Regions from separate parts of the Bradyrhizobium sp. Leaf396 genome, predicted to be linked through region 3. Evidence: predicted binding sites of a transcription regulator. Region 3 holds the regulator's gene; each other region holds the start of a gene.

Region 1 (6,127 bases), on a different contig from region 3:
CCTGAGATCGAGCGGCTGGTCCAGCTGCTCGCGCGGCTGCCGGGCCTCGGTCCGCGCTCGGCGCGGCGCGCGGCGCTGCATCTGATCAAGAAGCGCGAAGCACTGATGATGCCGCTGGCCTCGGCCATGCAGGTGGCGCTGGACAAGGTCCAGGTCTGCAAGACCTGCGGCAACATCGACACGCAAAATCCCTGCACCGTCTGCACGGATCCGAAGCGCGATCCCTCGATCATCGTCGTCGTCGCCGACGTTGCCGATCTATGGGCGCTGGAGCGGGCAAATGCCACCCAGGGGCGCTATCATGTGCTGGGCGCGACATTGTCGCCGCTCGACGGCGTCGGCCCCCAGGACCTCACCATCGACGCGCTGGTGGCGCGCGCGCATGATTCGCAGGTGCACGAGATCATCCTGGCGCTGAATGCGACGGTCGACGGCCAGACCACGGCGCATTACATCACCGACCTGCTTCAGGACGCCAATGTGAAGGTGACGCGGCTCGCCCACGGAGTTCCCGTCGGCGGCGAGCTTGATTATCTCGACGAAGGTACGCTATCGGCTGCGATGCGGCAGCGTACGCTGTTCTAGCAATCCAGACTTTTACGGAACGGACGATATGACGACACGATTCGCCAAACGGCTGGCCCTGGTTGCGATGATGATGGCGGTGGTGACCCCGGCTGTTTCCGCGCAGCAGGACGATGGAGTCCCGCCGCCGTCCAAGCCCGGCAAGCCGATCAACACCGGCGACGTGCTGTCGGGCGAATTGAATGCAATGAAGGTGCGCGACGTCAAGAACGGCAAACGCGTTGCGACCTACCAGATCACCACCGAGCCGCGCCGCCTGCCGCCGCCGAACGGGCTGTGCAATCTCGAGACCGGCCCCGAAACCTTCCAGCTCGTCACCTCCAGCGATGCGCAGGCCACTCAGCTGAAGTCGTTCGTCGGCAAGGAGATCTCCGTGAAGGTCGACGAGATCGCCTGCGCCAGCGATCCCGGCCAGATGAGCGAGGCCGTGATCACCAAGTGGAGCCTGATCAAGAAGCAGTAGGAGGGCGGCGATGCTGTCTCCGCCGTCATTGCGAGGAGCCCTTGCGACGAAGCAATCCAGACTGCCTCAGCGGTGACAGTCTGGATTGCTTCGCTTCGCTCGCAATGACGAAAGAGAGAGGTGAGTTCTACACCCGCGCGGGCTCCAAGGTTTCGAAATGCCCGCGCTTCTGCAAGTACGCCAGCAGCATCAAGCTCGGGATTGCGACGAGCACCGAGATCGCGAAGAACATCGGCCAGCCCGTCGCTTTCGCCAGATAACCCGCACCCGATGACAGATAGGTGCGTCCCACGGCGGCGAGCGCCGTCAGCAGCGCATATTGGGTCGCCGTGTGCAGCGGGTTCTGGCACAGCGCCGAGAGATAGGCGACGAAAATCACCGTGCCGATGGCGTTGCAGAAATTATCGGACGTGATCGCGAGAGTCAGCGCCCATTCATTGACGCCGACCAGTGCCAGCCACGTGAACGACAGGTTGGACATCGATTGGACGATGCCGCCGATCCAAAGGCTCGTTGCGAGCGAATAGCGCCGCGCCACAAAGCCGCCGGCGAAGCCGCCGGCCAACGTCGCGACAATGCCGACGCCCTTGACGATCACGGCATAGTCGTTCCGCGTGAAGCCGATATCGATCACGAACGGCACCGTCATGTTGCCGGAGAACGCGTCGGTGAATTTGAACAGCACGACGAAGGCGAGCACGACCCATGCTTCCTTGCGCCGCAGGAACTCCGAGAATGCGCCCAGCGCGGCATGAAGCACCCGCGATATCGCGCCCTCGTCCTGTGTGGCGGCCTCCGCGCGCTCGGATTGTGGAGGCTCGGTGGCGGCCAGTGCAGTCACCGTGCCGATCAGCACCAGAGCGGCCATCACCACGTAGCCCCACATCCAGGCTGCGCCACGCGGGACGATCGTCTCGAAACCCGTCACGATGAACAGGGCGCCCGCGGTCGATATCAGCATGCCGATGCGGTAGGCGGCGACATAGGCGGCCATGCCGGCGGCCTGCTCGCTTTCGGGCAGGCTCTCGACCCGGAACGCATCGACGACGATGTCCTGCGTCGAGGACATTGTCGCGACCAGCAGCGCACCGAGCGCGACGAACAAGGGTGAGCGTGCCGGATCGGTCAGCGCTAACAGCAGAATCGCGCCGATCAGCAGCAATTGCGAGAACACCAGCCACCCGCGGCGACGTCCGAAGGCACGCGTGAAGAACGGCACGTGCAGCGCGTCAACCAGCGGCGCCCACAGGAATTTCAAGGTGTATGGCGTTCCGACCAGCGCAAAGAGCCCGATCGTTCCGAGATCGACCCCCGCCTCGGCCATCCACACCAGCAGCGTCGATCCCGACAGCGCCAGCGGCAGCCCCGAGGAGAAGCCGAGGAACAGCACGATCAACACCCGCGGCTGCAGGTAAACGGAAAGGCTTTCGCGCCAGGAGGCGACGGGTGCAGTGCTTGCGGCAGGAGAGGTCGCGTCGGGGGCGGTCATGGCGGCGGTGTTAGCAGATTCCGGGGGAAAAGACTCTCGCGGTAGCTGGTGAGACGGGAGAGCTTCCGGCTCGATCGGTGTCATCGTCCGCGAAGGCGGTCGATCCAGTAATCACCAGCGGCTCGGTTCAATCACAATTGCTGCGGCGTACCGGATACCCCGCCTTCGCGGGGTATGACGGCGTGCCCCAATCTCACTCCCCCGCCTGGAGCTTCCGCGGGAACAGCTCTGCCGCTCCCGTCGCCACCAGCCGCGGACCCTCCGGCGCGTCGCTCTTGCTGAAATCGAGCTCCTCGATTCGTCCGGCACGCTTCTCGATCTTGTCGGCGGAGATCAGCACCTGGCGGACGTCCTCGTTGACGTCGGCGAAATGCTTCTGCAGCTTCAGCACACGGTCGCGCAGACGGCCGAGGTCGTCGCCGAGCTTGATCACTTCGGTGCGGATCTGGTCGGCGGCGTCGCGCATGCGCGCGTCCTTCATGATCTGCTGCATCACCTGGATCGCGAGCATCAGCAGCGAGGGCGACACCAGCACGACGCGGGCGCGATAGGCCTTCTGGATCACGTCGTCGAAACCGTCGTGGATCTCGGCATAGACCGACTCCGACGGCACGAACATCAGCGCCATCTCCTGGGTCTCGCCGGCCACGAGATATTTCTCGGCGATGTCGCTGACATGCTTCATCACGTCGCCGCGCAGCCGCTGCGTGGCAACCCGCCGCTCCTCGTCGGTGCGGGCGTCGTGCAGCGCGGTCATCGCCTCCAGCGGAAACTTGGCGTCGATGCAAAGCGGGCGCTGGTCGGGCAGGAACACGACGCAGTCGGGCCGCTTGCCGGTCGAGAGCGTGAACTGGAACTCGTAGGAGCCTTTGGGGAGACCGTCCTGGACGATCGCCTCCATCCGTGCCTGGCCGAAGGCGCCGCGCGACTGCTTGTTGGCGAGCACGTCGCGCAACGTGGTCACCTGCGTGGTGAGGTCCGTGAGGTTCTTGTGCGCGTTGTCGATGATGCCGAGCCGTTCATGCAGGGCGCGCAGGCTCTCCATCGTGTTGCGGGTGGTGTGTTCCATGGACTCGCCGACGCGATGGGTCACTGAATCCAGCCGCTCGTTGACCGCACGAGCCATCTCGGCCTGGCGGCCGGCCAGCGCCTGGGTCATGGCATCGACCCGGCCCGACGACTCGCTCTGCGCCCGCAGCACCTCGCTCAGCCGTTCCTCGAGCTCGTCGGCACGGATTGCATTGGCCATGGCGAGTTCCGCGCCGCGCCGCCCCGAGCGCGCGATCACCACCGCGATCACAATCAGCAGAATGAGGACGAGCGTGCCGAAGCCGATCAGCACGTCAACGGTACGTACCGGCCAGTCGCCAACCATGAAGATGATTTCGTTCATGCAGCCTTGTAGCCGATTCGCAGGGTCGATGCGAACGAAGAGGGAACGTGTCGGGCGACAATCCCCTGATTTCCATGGTTAACGAACCCTGAAGCTTTCATGGTTGGTGGAGGATTGACGGAGTTCCGGTCCGCATTGACCGCATCCGGCATGGGGCTTAAATCGCCGCCATGGCCCTCAGAGAAATCATCATCCTGCCCGACAAGCAGCTGCGTCTGGTCTCAAAGCCGATCGAGAAGGTCACGACCGAGATCCGCAAGCTTGCCGACGACATGTTAGAGACCATGTACGACGCGCCCGGCATCGGCCTCGCTGCGATCCAGGTCGCGCAGCCGCTGCGGCTCATCACCATGGATCTCGCCAAGCGCGACGAGAACGGCGAGACCAAGCCGCTCCCGCGCGTCTTCATCAATCCCGAGATCATCGCCTCGTCCGAGGAACTGTCGGTGTATGAGGAAGGCTGCCTGTCGATCCCCGAATATTACGAGGAGGTCGAGCGCCCCGCGAAGGTGCGCGTGCGTTTCACCGACCTCGACGGCAAGGTGCACGAGGAGGATGCCGAAGGCCTCTACGCCACCTGCATCCAGCACGAGATCGACCACCTCAACGGCGTGTTGTTCGTCGACTATCTGTCGAAGCTCAAGCGCGACCGCGTGATGAAGAAATTCGAGAAGGCCGCCAAGCGCGCGGCGGAGTAAAACTCTCTGTCGTTCCGGGGGCGATGCGAAGCATCCAACCCGGAACCTCGAGATTCCGGGCTCGGCTCTTCGAGCCGCCCGGAATGACGGTCACTGATTGCGTCCCTCCGCAGGTTCGTCACATGCCCCTCCGCCTCATCTTCATGGGCACGCCCGATTTCTCCGTGCCCACGCTGCTCGAGCTGGTCGCACACGGCCACGAGATCGTGGCGGTCTACACCCGCGCGCCGAAGCCCGGCGGCCGCCGCGGCCTGCAATTGCAGCCGACCCCGGTCGAGGACGCCGCGCGAAAGCTCGGCGTTCCCGTCCTGACGCCAAAGACGTTGAAGACCCAGGAAGCGCTGGACGAATTTCGCGCCTTGGATGCCGACGCCGCCGTCGTCGTCGCCTATGGCATGATCCTGCCGCAGGCGATCCTCGATGCGCCGAAGCTCGGCTGTTACAATCTGCACGCGTCGCTGTTGCCGCGCTGGCGCGGTGCGGCACCGATCAACCGGGCGATCATGGCAGGCGATGCCGAGAGCGGCGTCATGGTGATGAAGATGGACGTCGGCCTCGACACCGGCGACGTCGCGATGGCCGAGCGCATCGCGATATCAGACAGCATGACCGCACGCGACCTGCACGACCGTCTCTCCCGGCTGGGTGCCGACCTGATGGTGCGCGCGATGGCCGCGCTCGAACGCGGCGGCCTCCAGCTCCGAAAGCAGAGCGAGGAGGGTGTCACCTATGCTGCCAAGATCGAGAAGGCCGAGGCGCGGATCGACTGGAGCAAGCCGGCCCGTGCCGTGCTGCGCCACATCCACGGCCTGTCGCCGTTTCCCGGCGCCTGGAGCGAGCTCGCGAACATCAGCGAAAACGCGCGCGTCAAGATCCTGCGCTGCGAACTCGCCAAGGGCACCGGCGCGCCGGGCGAGGTGCTCGACGATCAGCTCACCATCGCCTGCGGCGAGGGCGCGATCCGCATCCTGGAGCTCCAGCGCGAAGGCAAGGCCCGGGTGCAGGCCGCCGACTTTCTCCGCGGCATGCCGCTGAAGGCGGGCGCGAGGTTCAACTGATGCTGTCATACCCTGCGAAGGCGGGGTATCCAGCATGCCGAGGCTCCTGAGATCGAACCGAACCGTCACGATGTACTGGATCGTCCGCCTGCGCGGACGAAGACACCGGAAAGATGCCCCGCTACAAGCTCACCATCGAATATGACGGCGCGCCATTCTTCGGCTGGCAGGTGCAGGAGACGCTGCCGTCGGTGCAGGGCGCGCTGCAGGCGGCGGTGAAGGCGATGACAGGCGCGGATTTGCGCGTGCACGGCGCCGGGCGCACCGATGCCGGCGTCCATGCGCGCGGCCAGGTCGCGCATGTCGACGTCGACAAGCAGTTTCCGCCGGGCCGTTTTCGCGACGGGCTCAACGCGCATCTGCGCCCGCATCCGATCGCGGTGCTCGAGGCCGAGATCGTGCCCGACAGCTTCGAGGCGCGCTTCTCGGCCATCAAGCGCC
Region 2 (6,127 bases), on a different contig from region 3:
GACCTCGCTGATCGCGGCGGGGATCGCCAGCTTTCCCGCGGCCAGCCCGATGAGCTTCGTTCGGCACTGGATGGTGTCGTGGCTGATCGCATGGGCGACGATGCTGCCGATCGTGCTGCTGGCGGCACCCGCGATTCGCGCCTTCTCACTGCGCCTGACGCAGGGGGAGCGGGATCCGCGGGTCGGCCGGGAGGCATGAAAAAAGTCTCGCCTGGGAGCGCCAAGCGTGGCCGAGAGTCATTGGAGGCTGGGGTGCTGGGCTGCAACACCTGAGCGGAGCTACTCCGGCTGGCTCGGCTGACGACAGCCTGACGCGTCTACCCGCGCGACGGCTGGCGTAATCCGCCGAGGTCGCGATTGAAGGGCCGCAGACTGGCCCCGCACCCGTCCCAATTTCGACATCCGCTCGCGCCACTGCGGACATACCCGTCGGCAAGATCTGATCCGTCGGCAGTGCCATGGGGGAAACGTGGCGCGCCGAGAACGGGGTGGCGTCATGGATAACGTAGAGCGGTCATTCGCCGCCGCGACGGCGGTTGGCTTCGTGGTGCTGGTGATCGGCCTGGTGCTGCTGGCGGTGCTGTAGCGGGTGCGCGGCCGGGCCGGAGTTCGTGCCTTCCGATGGCAGGCGCAGTCACATCCTGTCTGTCAAAACTGCAAAACAACCCCATGCACAGTAGGCTGCCCGGCAATTTGCTTGGTCCGCCAATGGCTTGAACATGGTGTTCAGATACCTCAAGCCTTCGTTGCGCCCCTCAAGCCCGGCGATGGCCAGTTCCGAAGCCGGGTCCTTGCTTCTCAGTGAATCCTGACCTCGTTCAGGGGAAGGTGGAGCTCGGCGGCACGCTCCTGGCGATCCTTCCTGCGGAACTCGTTCTCCTGTCGCTCGAACTTCGCCATCTCCTCGTGCGCCGCCTCGAGCAGCTGATGGCGCCACATGGCAGCGCCGTGCGTGGTTTCCGTCATGGTCATGGTCCCCAGAGTTGCGGTCCATGACCAGAGAAGGCCGGAGACCGCGAAAAGGTTCGGTGCCGTCGGATCGGAATTCTGACGGCATCTCGTCCGCGCGCCGTTGAGGCGCATCAAACGTGGAGCGAGGCCGACCGCCCAAATCCGCAAAAGAACATATTGCGAACATAGAACAGATAGGGTACATTGCCTTTATCGCCGAGCTGCCTCGCAATCGTTTGTCCCTCACGCGAATCCTCGCCATAAGGAGCACGACCCAATGTCCGCAACTGCCCTGCGTATCGTCGAAGGATCTTCCATGGACAAGAGTAAAGCTCTGGCCGCCGCGCTCTCTCAGATCGAGCGGCAGTTCGGCAAGGGCTCGGTGATGAAGCTGGGCAAGAACGACCGGTCCATGGACATCGAGGCGGTGTCCTCCGGCTCCCTCGGGCTTGATATCGCGCTCGGCATCGGCGGCCTGCCCAAGGGGCGTGTCGTCGAGATCTACGGGCCGGAATCGTCGGGCAAGACGACGCTGGCGCTGCATACGGTGGCGGAGGCGCAGAAGAAGGGCGGCATTTGCGCCTTCATCGACGCCGAGCACGCGCTCGACCCGGTCTATGCCCGCAAGCTGGGCGTCAACATCGACGAGCTGCTGATCTCGCAGCCCGACACCGGCGAGCAGGCGCTGGAGATCTGCGACACCTTGGTGCGCTCCGGTGCCGTCGACGTTCTCGTGGTCGATTCGGTCGCGGCGCTGGTGCCGAAGGCCGAGCTCGAGGGCGAGATGGGCGATGCGCTGCCGGGCCTGCAGGCCCGCTTGATGAGCCAGGCGCTGCGCAAGCTCACGGCCTCCATCAACAAGTCCAACACGATGGTGATCTTCATCAACCAGATCCGCATGAAGATCGGCGTGATGTACGGCTCGCCTGAAACGACCACCGGCGGCAATGCGCTGAAATTCTACGCCTCAGTCCGCCTCGACATCCGCCGCATCGGCGCGATCAAGGAGCGTGACGAGGTGGTCGGCAACACCACGCGCGTCAAGGTGGTGAAGAACAAGCTGGCGCCGCCCTTCAAGCAGATCGAGTTCGACATCATGTACGGCGAGGGCGTCTCCAAGATGGGGGAGATCCTCGATCTCGGCGTCAAGGCCGGCATCGTCGAGAAGTCCGGCGCCTGGTTCTCCTATGACAGCCAGCGCCTCGGTCAGGGCCGCGAGAACGCCAAGGCGTTCTTGAAGGGCAATCCCGACATCACCGCCAAGATCGAGACCGCGATCCGCCAGAACTCCGGCCTGATCGCCGAGCAGATCCTGGCCGGCACGCCCGAGCGTGACGCCGATGGCGAGGAGCCGGCGGAAGAGTAGGCCTCGACCAGCGAAGAGTTTTTCGCGAGGAGCGGGCACTGAGGACGTTGAGTTGCCGACGTCTTCGGTGCCCGTTTCGTTTCTGCGTTGCGTTGATCAGGTGGTGCGATGAAGCGGCTGATCTTGACCGGCTGCGGTGGCGGGAGTGATCTCGCTCGATCGGGGTTGGCCGAGATCGTCATCCCGTTCCATTTGAGTGGGGACCGCTCCCGCCGGCGGAAAAGCTCTCGGCTTATTTGGCGCCTACACCGCAGACCTTGGCCCGGCTGATCATTGGTCGGATTGGGTCCGCTGGCCACGGGGCGCCAAGGGTCGCAAATTATCGCTGGCGAGTTTTGCGAGCCGTACGACGAGATCGAATTCTGGTTCGGAGCGAATCCCCGCGACCAGCTGCAATTGGTCTGGTTGCTCGATCACCTCGGCAGTTTTCCTGTGCTGGCACAGAAGTTCGGGGTGCGATTGCTGGACTCCGACCTCATATTCGGTCCCGATTATGATTTCGCTGAGGGCGAACGCCATATTCCCATCGGGAACTTCGGTGCGAAGGAGTTCGAGATCGCCCGGTTGGCGTGGTTGTCCTACCGGGCGCCGACGCCCGAGGCCTGTATCGATCTGCTTCACCGCGATCTGGGTGCCTTGCTGGTGCTGCGGCCAGCGTTGCTTCAGCTTCTGGCAGAGCTCCCGTCTCCCTTGACAGGGCTAGGCGCAACCGAGATGCGATTTCTGGAGATGCTCGACTGGTTTGCAAACACGAATCCGTTGTTTCACCTACGCTCGCTACGGGGCACTTACGTCTGGGGTGAGGTCGAGCCGGGATATTTGCTCGAAGGCCTCGCCCTCGGCCCCAAGCCAGCTGTGGCCGGGCTGGGCGAAGAATTACGCGCCATCGACCTTGGCAATCTCGGAGCCCGGCACAAGGTTTACCTCCGCAGCCGGTCGTCGCTGACCGAATTCGGTAAGGCTGTCCTGGCCCATCAGGAAGACTTCAGCCGTCATAATCCGATCGACCGCTGGTGGGGCGGCACGCATCTGACCAACGATCGGCTGTGGCGCTACGGTCCTGTCCTGACGAAGCGCTGAGGAGGCCGACGTGACCGGCTTATTGTGACGACAGATTCGTCCGCCGCCGGCGCGTTACAGGTGGCGGGCCTTGCCGACCTCGTGATTGCGATCGAGCGCCTGCTTGTCTGGGGATCGCTGCCATCCACTGCGGAGCTCAATGCATTCCTTGCGCCGCATACGATGCACCCATCGGGTCTTCATTGGCTGGACGATACGCCCTCCTGGCGCCTCGAAAGTTCGGGCCTTAGGGGGCGCGGACTGATCGAGCTGTTGTCAGAATATGACTCGGTCGAACGGTGGATGGAGCCAGAAGCCAGATGCGCAATTGATCTTGCTCTGGCTGCTCGACCGTTGCGGCAGCGATAGAGCGGCGATGTCCAAACTCGTGATGCGTTCGCTGGACATCGCCGTGAGCGGCCTCAGTCCCGCAGGCCTTGCGAAGCTGAACCCGCCGATGGTCAAGCTCACGCAAGATCACGTTGAACTGGCCGGCCGCGCGTGGCGAGCTTATCGTGCGCCGACGCCGCAGGCTTGGTTCGGCCTACTCGAAACGGATTTGCGCTTGCTTCCGCAGCTGGAGCGTTGCGTCGTCGCGCTGCTCGAAGAGCTTCCAAACGTGAGCAGCGGCCTTGGGGCCACAGAAACGCGGATACTGGAATTGATTGCTCCGGGTGGGGTGCAGCCCTTTGACGTGTTCCCGGGACATCAGAAGCCTAACGAGCGTCGCGTCTTCGATTACTGGGAAGTTGGCGCGCTGCTCGATGGACTAGCGCGCTGCCCGGTGCCGGCCGTCTCCGGGCTGGAGGAGGGGCAATTCACGCTCGACATGCATGAGGATGCTCTTCTTCTCGTGCGATACAAGCAATCCCGCTTGTCGCTCATGGATCTGGGGAGGGCGGTGCTGGCAGGCGAGGATTTCCGCCATCATAATCCCATCCGCCGCTGGTGGGGCGGGACGCTTCTCGTCAGCGATCGGCTCTGGCGGTGGGATCGCAAAGGCCGGCTGTTGATTGCGCCTGGCTAACGCGTGCTCACCCGTATGGCTCATCAATTTTAAGGAGCGATCTTGTCACATCTGATCCTAGCGACCAACGATCGTGCGGAAGACGTGCTTCGCCAGTCCGGCCTGGCGAACGTCGCGCTTGGGTTCTGTCCGCGTTTTGTCTGGAGGAAATTGCCTTCGGACGAGCAGCTTCTGATGGGGCTGGAGCGCCGATCGGAAAAGCACCGCAATTCCGGCGATCACTGGCTCGATGACGTTTGTAGCGGTGCGCTCGACGGTTTCAGCACGCGCGATATCGGTTTCTTCGAGCTGTGCGCGAAGTTCGACTCGATTGACATATGGGTTGATCCCCAGCCCAATGATCAGCTGGTGCTCGTCTGGCTGCTGGACTTGCTTCGTCCATATAAGGAGATCACGACCAAGCTGAGCCTTGTGCATGCGGACGACACCATTTCGAACTATGATCCGGAGTCTGTCGCAAAATGGAGGCTGCCGGCCTTCAAGGTGACCGAGAACCACTTGGCGACGGCAAGCCGCGCCTGGCGAGCCTATCGGGCTGACACGCCACAAACCTGCTTCGATCTGCTGATGACGGACCTGATGATCTTGCCGAGACTTCGATCGGCGCTCATCGCGGTGCTGGAAGAGCTTCCGGACAGCGTGACGGGACTCGGTGCCACTGAAATGGATCTGCTGGATTCTGTGAACGGCGGGCAAACCGATCCAAGGCTTGTCGAAGATGCGCGATGGCTTCGCGATGTATTCGACGAAAACGACGCCTATGACGCTTTGCTCGAACTAGGGGCGTATTCGGCGCCGCCGCTCTTGTTAGGCGATCCGGCGTTCGACAATGAGGATCGCTATTTCGGCAGGAGCGAATGGAAACTCACGCTGACTGAACTCGGGCGATCACTGCTCGCCCGAGAAGACGACATGTGGCGGCACAACCGAATCTATCGGTGGTGGGGCGGGACGGAGCTCACCAACGAAAAGCTCTGGCGATGGGATCGCAAAAGCCGGCTGTTGGTGGCGCCCTAGGGCGGATCCGTAGGGTGGATTAGCCGCAGCGTCATCCACCACTGTTCATCTCGGCGAAAGCAGACGTGGCGGGTTACGCCTCGTCGACTGCGCGTTGCGCAGCCGCGCGGCTAACCCACCCTACAATCCTACTCCGCGGCTTCTGCGTAATCGCTGACCGGAGGGCAGGAGCACACGAGGTTACGATCGCCGTAGACGTTGTCGACGCGGCCCACGGGGCTCCAGTACTTGTCGGTCCGTGACGTGCCCGCTGGGAAGCAGCCTTCGCTGCGGGTGTAGGCGCGATTCCAATCATCATCCGCGATGTCGTGCACGGTGTGGGGAGCGTGGCGCAGCGGCGAGGCTTCGATCTTGAAGCGGCCGGCCTCGACCTCGGCGATCTCCTTCCGGATCGCGATCATGGCGTCGCAGAAGCGGTCCAGCTCCGCCTTGGATTCCGACTCGGTCGGCTCGATCATCAGCGTGCCCGGCACCGGGAAGCTCATGGTCGGCGCGTGGAAGCCGTAGTCGATCAGGCGCTTTGCGATGTCGTCGACGGTAACGCCTGATGTCGTCTTCAGCGGACGCGGATCGACGATGCACTCGTGCGCGACACGGCCCTTGGCGTTCTTGTAGAGCACCGGGAAGTGCGGATCGAGGCGGGCCGCGATGTAATTGGCGTTGAGGATCGCGATCTCGGTGGCGCGCTTCAAGCCTTCGCCGCCCAT
Region 3 (6,127 bases):
CCGGTTGCCAGCCGGAGGCCATCGTCGCGCGCTATGTGCGCGACGAGGCCTACCGGCTGCACGAGATCGGGAAGATCAGTGACGAGGACTATTTCGCCTCGCTGCGTGCTTCACTCGGAATCGGCATCTCGGACGCGCAATTCCTGGAAGGCTGGAACGCGATCTTCGCCGGGGAGATGCCTGACATCGCCGAGCTGCTGCCGCGCGCGGCGAAACTGATGCCGCTCTATGCCTTTTCCAACACCAATCGGCCGCATGTGGACTATTTCTCGAAGGAATATGCCAGCGTGCTCGGCCATTTCCGCGAACTGTATTTGTCGTCCAGCATCGGCCTGCGCAAACCGGATGCCGAGGCATTCGATCACGTCGTGGCGGCGATCGGCGTGCCGGCGGAGCGCATTGTGTTCTTCGATGATCTGGCAGAGAATATCGAAGGCGCACGGGCGCGCGGCCTGACCGCCGTCCATGTGACGTCGCCGCGCGATGTCGGCAACGCATTGAGGGCCCTGGGTATCTGAAACCCCCTGCAGGCGTCACGACACGGTTCCCGGAACTGGATTGGCGCAGCTCAGGAACCCGAGGCCTTTGTGCATTTTTATACGGAGTTCCCGGAACAGAATACCACCCAACGGACTCATGAGTCCGTTGGGACTTCTACATTGGACTTATCCACGTGCTGGGCAAAACCTATCTCACCAGGCAGGCTTCTCTGCTGCTTGAATTCGCCAGAACCACCTCGGATTCTGAACTTTCCGCCAAGCTGATCAGCAAGGCCGCCGACCTGAAGTCCCAGGCCGACCCTCTGCCAGACAAGGATCAAGGCCCCAAAGCGCCCGACGTCGCCTCGAACGACGGCTGGGGCCGACCAAGCGGGAGTTGACCGACGTTGGCCGCGGCGCTCGTTCTTCTCGTGCTCGCCGTGGCCATCCTCATGCCGGTCTGTCTCACCTTCCGGACCATGCCCAGGCGGAGTTGAGCCTCATTGATGACGCAGGATAAATCATCCTGCTTCCCGCTTTGCCTCGCGTTCGCACTCCGCTAGAACTCTCGCCGCATTAGCGATCTGCTCAGCAGGAGTTTCCGCCCGTGGCCCTGATGCCGGTTTCTGACGCGCTCGCGGCGGTGCTGGCCGGCGCCGAGCCGCTGGCCGAAGAAACGGTTTCCCTCGAGGGGGCCTACCATCGCGTGCTCGCGCGCGACGTCGCGGCGCGGCGCACGCAACCGCCTGAGGCGATGTCGGCGATGGACGGCTATGCAGTGCGGGCGGCCGATGCGGCCACGATCGATTCCAGGCTGACGGTAACGGGCGAGGTCGCAGCGGGCCGTCCGTTCGCTGGAAGGGTCGGCGTCGGCGAAGCCGTACGAATCTTCACGGGCGGCGTCGTTCCCGATGGCGCCGACGCGGTTGTGATCCAGGAGGACACGATCGCCGAGGGCAAGCTCATCACGATCAAGGAGGCCGCAATTCCCGGCCGTCACATTCGCCCCGCCGGCGTCGACTTCCGCGAGGGCGACGTGCTGCTGCGCAAGGGAACCCGCCTCACCGAGCGCGATCTGGCGCTGGCCGCGGCAATGAATCACCCGCAGCTCGCCGTCTGCCGCCGTCCGAAGGTCGCGATCCTTGCCACCGGCGACGAACTGGTGGCGCCGGGCAGCACGCCCGGTCCCGGCCAGATCGTCTACTCCAACGGCTACGCCCTGCACGCGCTCGCGCGCAGCGAGGGCGCCGAGACCATCGATCTCGGCGTTGCCGCCGATACGCTGGAGTCCACGTCCGCCGGCATCCGCCGCGCCCGCGAGAGCGGTGCCGACATCCTGATCACCACCGGTGGAGCGTCGGTCGGCGACCACGACCTGGTCCAGCAGGCGCTGAGGGACGAAGGCATCTCGATGGCGTTCTGGAAGATTGCGATTCGGCCCGGCAAGCCGATGATGCACGGCCGGCTCGGCGCGATGCGCGTGATCGGCCTGCCCGGCAATCCCGTATCATCTTACGTGTGCGCCTTCCTGTTCATGGTGCCGCTGATTCGTGCGCTCTCGGGCCGCTCGATGATTCATCATCAGCGCGAGCACGCCGTGCTGGGTCGCGATCTCGCTGCCAACGACCAGCGCGAGGATTATCTGCGCGCACGCCTGGAGCTGCGCGACGACGGCGCGCTCGTTGCTGTTCCCGTGAGCCATCAGGACTCCTCGCTGCTTGCGAATCTTGCTGCGGCACAGCTACTTCTCGTGCGCGCACCGTTCGCGCCGAAGGCCGAAGCCGGCACGCCCTGCGTGGTGCTGCGGCTTCCGGCCTGAGCTGCGGGGCCACACGCATTCCGCGAACTCCGCCCCGTTCACCGTAAATTAAGCAGTTGCGGAACACATATCGAACATATAGTGTCCGTTCATGATTTGTTTCGAGATGTAGCGGCCTTATCGCCGAAATTCATCGTCTCGGAATCGAACGACATCAACCGGGGGACTTTGGTCGAGATGTTGACGCGCAAACAATACGAGCTTCTGCGGTTCATCAGCGAACGTCTGAAGGAAAGCGGCGTGCCGCCATCCTTCGATGAGATGAAGGATGCGCTCGACCTGCGCTCGAAGTCAGGCATCCATCGCCTGATCACGGCGCTCGAGGAACGCGGCTTCATCCGCCGCCTGCCAAACCGCGCCCGTGCCATCGAGGTGATCAAGCTGCCGGAGCTCCAGGCCGCTGCCGGCAGCCGCCGCGGCTTCACGCCTAGCGTCATCGAGGGCAATCTCGGGAGGATACGCCCCACGTCCAGCCCGCCTGCGGACGAAGGCGAGCGTCCCGTTGCGGTGCCCGTGATGGGGCGCATCGCAGCCGGCACGCCGATCGAGGCGTTGCAGACCCGGAGCCACACCATCAGCGTGCCGCCTGACATGCTCGGCTCAGGCGAGCATTATGCGCTCGAGGTACGCGGCGATTCGATGGTCGAGGCCGGCATCCTCGACGGCGACATGGCTCTGATCCAGCGCAACGAGAGTGCCAATACCGGTGACATCGTGGTGGCGCTGATCGATGACGAGGAGGCCACGCTCAAGCGCTTCCGCCGCCGCGGTGCCTCGATCGCGCTCGAGCCTGCCAATGCCGCGTACGAGGTCCGCATCCTGCCGCCGAACCGCGTGAAAATTCAGGGCAAGCTGATCGGGCTTTACCGGAAGTACTGAGCGGATCCAGCGTCCGAGCTTTGTGGCGCGGATGAGGATCGCTCCGGCTGGATGGTTTTCTGGTTCTGCGCAGATTATCCGGCCCCTTTTTCTCCCGCGCGATGTCTCAAGCTTGCTTGCGAGCAGCATCGCACCCCGCCGATTCAAGGCGACGACCGCGCGTCGGTTCGCTTTGAGCGGAAGCGCAGCAGCGCTGATGGCAGCATCGGGGTCGCGTGGCTGTTGCACGATCGCCGCATCGTCTGCAGAGCAATCGTATGCGGCTGCCGAAAATGCTCCGAAGCGAGCTTTGTTCCTATTGGATTGGGGAAAGATAATGTGATCGCGGCCTGCGGACGCAGCCGCAGATTTGCCTACAACGAAGCAGAGCGTTGCGTGCTTCCACCCTGTTGGAGGCCTGCGCCTCAAAGAGGTGCGGGTCATCTTCACATGAGGAGCACCCGATGTGTGACTACAGCCTGCATGCCATCGCGACGCGCCCGGCCGAAGTCGGCGAGACCATCGTCACGACAACGTTCCGCGGCACCTCAACGCGCGGCTTCGCGTCTGAAGCCGATCTCTCCGTCGCAGTCTGCCTGCTGCCGGGCACCGAGCTCGCTTTTGCCGACAACGTCCGTTACGATAACCGCTGGATCTGGACGCGCACCGTCAACTCCCGCGTCGGCAAGTTCGGCAAGATCGATCCGCACATTCCCGATCGCCATCATGACGCGATCGAATTCCCGGACGGCAAGTCCGTGCTGGTGACACAGCTGGTCGAAGGCCAGCGCGCGACCGTGCTGCAGCTGCCGGTGACCCAGACAATTGGCGAGCGCGAGCACAAGCCGCAGATCGCCGCCGGGACCCGGTCGACGATCACCCGCCTGCCGATCGACTGAAGCCGTCGTTCCGACCGAGAGGTCGAGAACCAGGATCAAAATGCCATCGCCGGCCGCGGCCGGCGAGATGGTATGGGTGCGTTCATGGAAGCCCGTCGGTTCGCCTGGTCCCGTCTATCCTCCATCGTCAGCCTGCAAGTCGGCATCCGATGGCGTTGCGTCCCGATTGCGGGGCAGTGCCGTCTTCGGCGCGAGGCTGCCGTCGAAGTCTCCCTCGCCGGCGCCCGCCGGCAACCAGGGGCGGCTTGCGCTGCGCGCCCTCACGGCCTGAACCGAGAAGCCTTCGCCGCTCCGCGTCAGAGCCAGTGCACCCTGACTGGCCAGACGCGGCCGGTCGATGACCATCGCCGCGCAATCAGGGGGCACGGGCCGCGCCGTCACCACCAGCGCGGCGCGGCTGCAATCGTCCGCCAGCGCGTCGATGCGGAGAGAAAGCGCGACCAAGCGCCCGTCAGCCAAGGCCGTGACGCAGCCGGACGCGTCGCAAGACACACCGTCGGCCAGCGAGGCACTGCCGGCGTCGCGGGGATCGCCGTCGGCAGCCAGCCATTGCTTGAGCAGGAAGCCATCCCTGCTCGCGCGGATCACATGCAGATGCCCGTCCCTGCCCCGCACGGCGACGCTCGCGCCGTCCCCGGCGATCAGGATATCGGGCTGTCGCACCGACAGCCCCCAGATGATCGCGGCAAACAGCACCAGCGCACCGGACCAGCGCAAGGGCGTGCGCAACAGGCCCATCACGATGACCCCGAGGCTCGCCGCGATCAGCGGCGCGATCCCGAACGCGGGAATGCGGCCGACCGCGCCGGGCAATGCCTCCACCCAGCGCGAGACCGCGACCATCCAGTCGATGCCGATCCCCATCAGCCACCAGAACACGCCGTCGAGCCCGAACGGCGCCGCGAGCAGCCCCAACAGCCCGGCCGGCATCACCAGCGCCGAGACCACCGGCATCGCGCCGAGATTGGCGAGCACGCCGTATGGCGTCACGCGGTGGAAGTGGAAGGCGGCATAAGGCGTGGTGGCAAGCCCGGCGATCAAGGAGGCCAGGAACAATATCGCGATCTCGCGGCCGCCCCACAGCGCGATCCGCGCCGTTGCGGAATGATCGGGCGATGCGAGCAGGTTCGGCATGCCGATCTGCACCAGCGCCACCAGCCCGAGCGTTGCGGCAAATGACATCTGAAAACTGGGATGAACCAGGGCCTCCGGTGCGACCGCGAGCACGATCAGTGCGGCCACCGCAAGCGTCCTGAACGTGATGGCGCGGCGGTCCACCATCACGGCGATCAGCACCACCGCCGTCATGAAGAACGACCTCTGCGTCGCGACCTCTGCGCCCGAAAGCAGCAGGTAGAACGCAGCCGCAACCAGCGCCGCTGCCGCCGACCACTTCTTGATCGCGAAGCCGGCCGCCAGTCCCGGGATCAACGCCAGCAGCGCGCGCACTGCGAAGAATACGACGCCGGCGACGACCGCCATGTGGTAGCCGGAGATCGACAGCACATGGCCCAGCCCCGAGACGAACATGGCGTCGTTGACGGGCGCGGTGATCGCATCACGCCGGCCGGTGAGCAGCGCCGTCGCGATCGCTCGGTTGTCGCCTTCGAGCGTGGCACGGATGCGCCCGTCGATCGCATCGCGCAGGCCCTGCATGAAAGCCGCGTAGCGCAGCCGCAAGCCGCCGGCATCCGGCGGCGTCGACGCCGTGATCGTGCCCATCACGAAGCCGGAGGCGCCGATGCCCTGGAAGAACATGTCGCGTGAGAAATCATAGCTGCCGGGGCGCACCGGCGAGATCGGCGGCAGCAGCCGGGCCTTCAGCTGCACGAAGCTGCCGACCTCCGGTGCCGTTCCCTTCCGAACCGAAAGACGCACGCGCTCGAGCTTGATGTCGCTGCGCTGCGCCTCCATCGCGGTGACGCGCAGCACGAAACGATCGGTGCGCTCGCGGATGTCCCGCGCTTCAACGAACCCCGACAGCGACACCGAATAGAGCGGCTTTGCCAAAACGGTGTGAGCGACGCGCGCGGTCTTCCAGGTCGCGACGGCAAAGCCGGCGGCGACCGCTG

What was found. The regulator LexA, encoded in region 3, represses DNA repair genes until DNA is damaged. The targets are predictions, from matches to a motif close to TGTTCNNNNTGTGTTCNG.
Region 1: a site for LexA is predicted at 3,961-3,978, ahead of ASG57_RS24955 (DNA recombination protein RmuC). Genes of this name have one in related genera too.
Region 2: a site for LexA is predicted at 1,120-1,137, ahead of recA (recombinase RecA). Genes of this name have one in related genera too.

Annotation. Positions count from the first base shown of each region.
Region 1 is NZ_LMQJ01000034.1:47,157-53,283, reverse strand. It holds gene recR (recombination mediator RecR) at 1-585, shown strand, start outside; gene ASG57_RS24965 (hypothetical protein) at 614-1,048, shown strand; gene ASG57_RS24960 (AmpG family muropeptide MFS transporter) at 1,176-2,537, opposite strand; gene ASG57_RS24955 (DNA recombination protein RmuC) at 2,731-3,930, opposite strand; gene def (peptide deformylase) at 4,101-4,628, shown strand; gene fmt (methionyl-tRNA formyltransferase) at 4,751-5,686, shown strand; gene truA (tRNA pseudouridine(38-40) synthase TruA) at 5,800-6,127, shown strand, end outside.
Region 2 is NZ_LMQJ01000065.1:331,683-337,809, reverse strand. It holds gene ASG57_RS34580 (DUF2798 domain-containing protein) at 1-199, shown strand, start outside; gene ASG57_RS38900 (hypothetical protein) at 799-966, opposite strand; gene recA (recombinase RecA) at 1,229-2,317, shown strand; gene ASG57_RS34565 (hypothetical protein) at 2,591-3,397, shown strand; gene ASG57_RS34560 (hypothetical protein) at 3,753-4,403, shown strand; gene ASG57_RS34555 (hypothetical protein) at 4,446-5,420, shown strand; gene gcvP (aminomethyl-transferring glycine dehydrogenase) at 5,549-6,127, opposite strand, start outside.
Region 3 is NZ_LMQJ01000064.1:271,347-277,473, reverse strand. It holds gene ASG57_RS32625 (HAD family hydrolase) at 1-518, shown strand, start outside; gene ASG57_RS32620 (hypothetical protein) at 674-880, shown strand; gene ASG57_RS32615 (molybdopterin molybdotransferase MoeA) at 1,087-2,298, shown strand; gene lexA (transcriptional repressor LexA) at 2,476-3,177, shown strand; gene ASG57_RS32605 (hypothetical protein) at 3,621-4,055, shown strand; gene ASG57_RS32600 (ComEC/Rec2 family competence protein) at 4,170-6,127, opposite strand, start outside.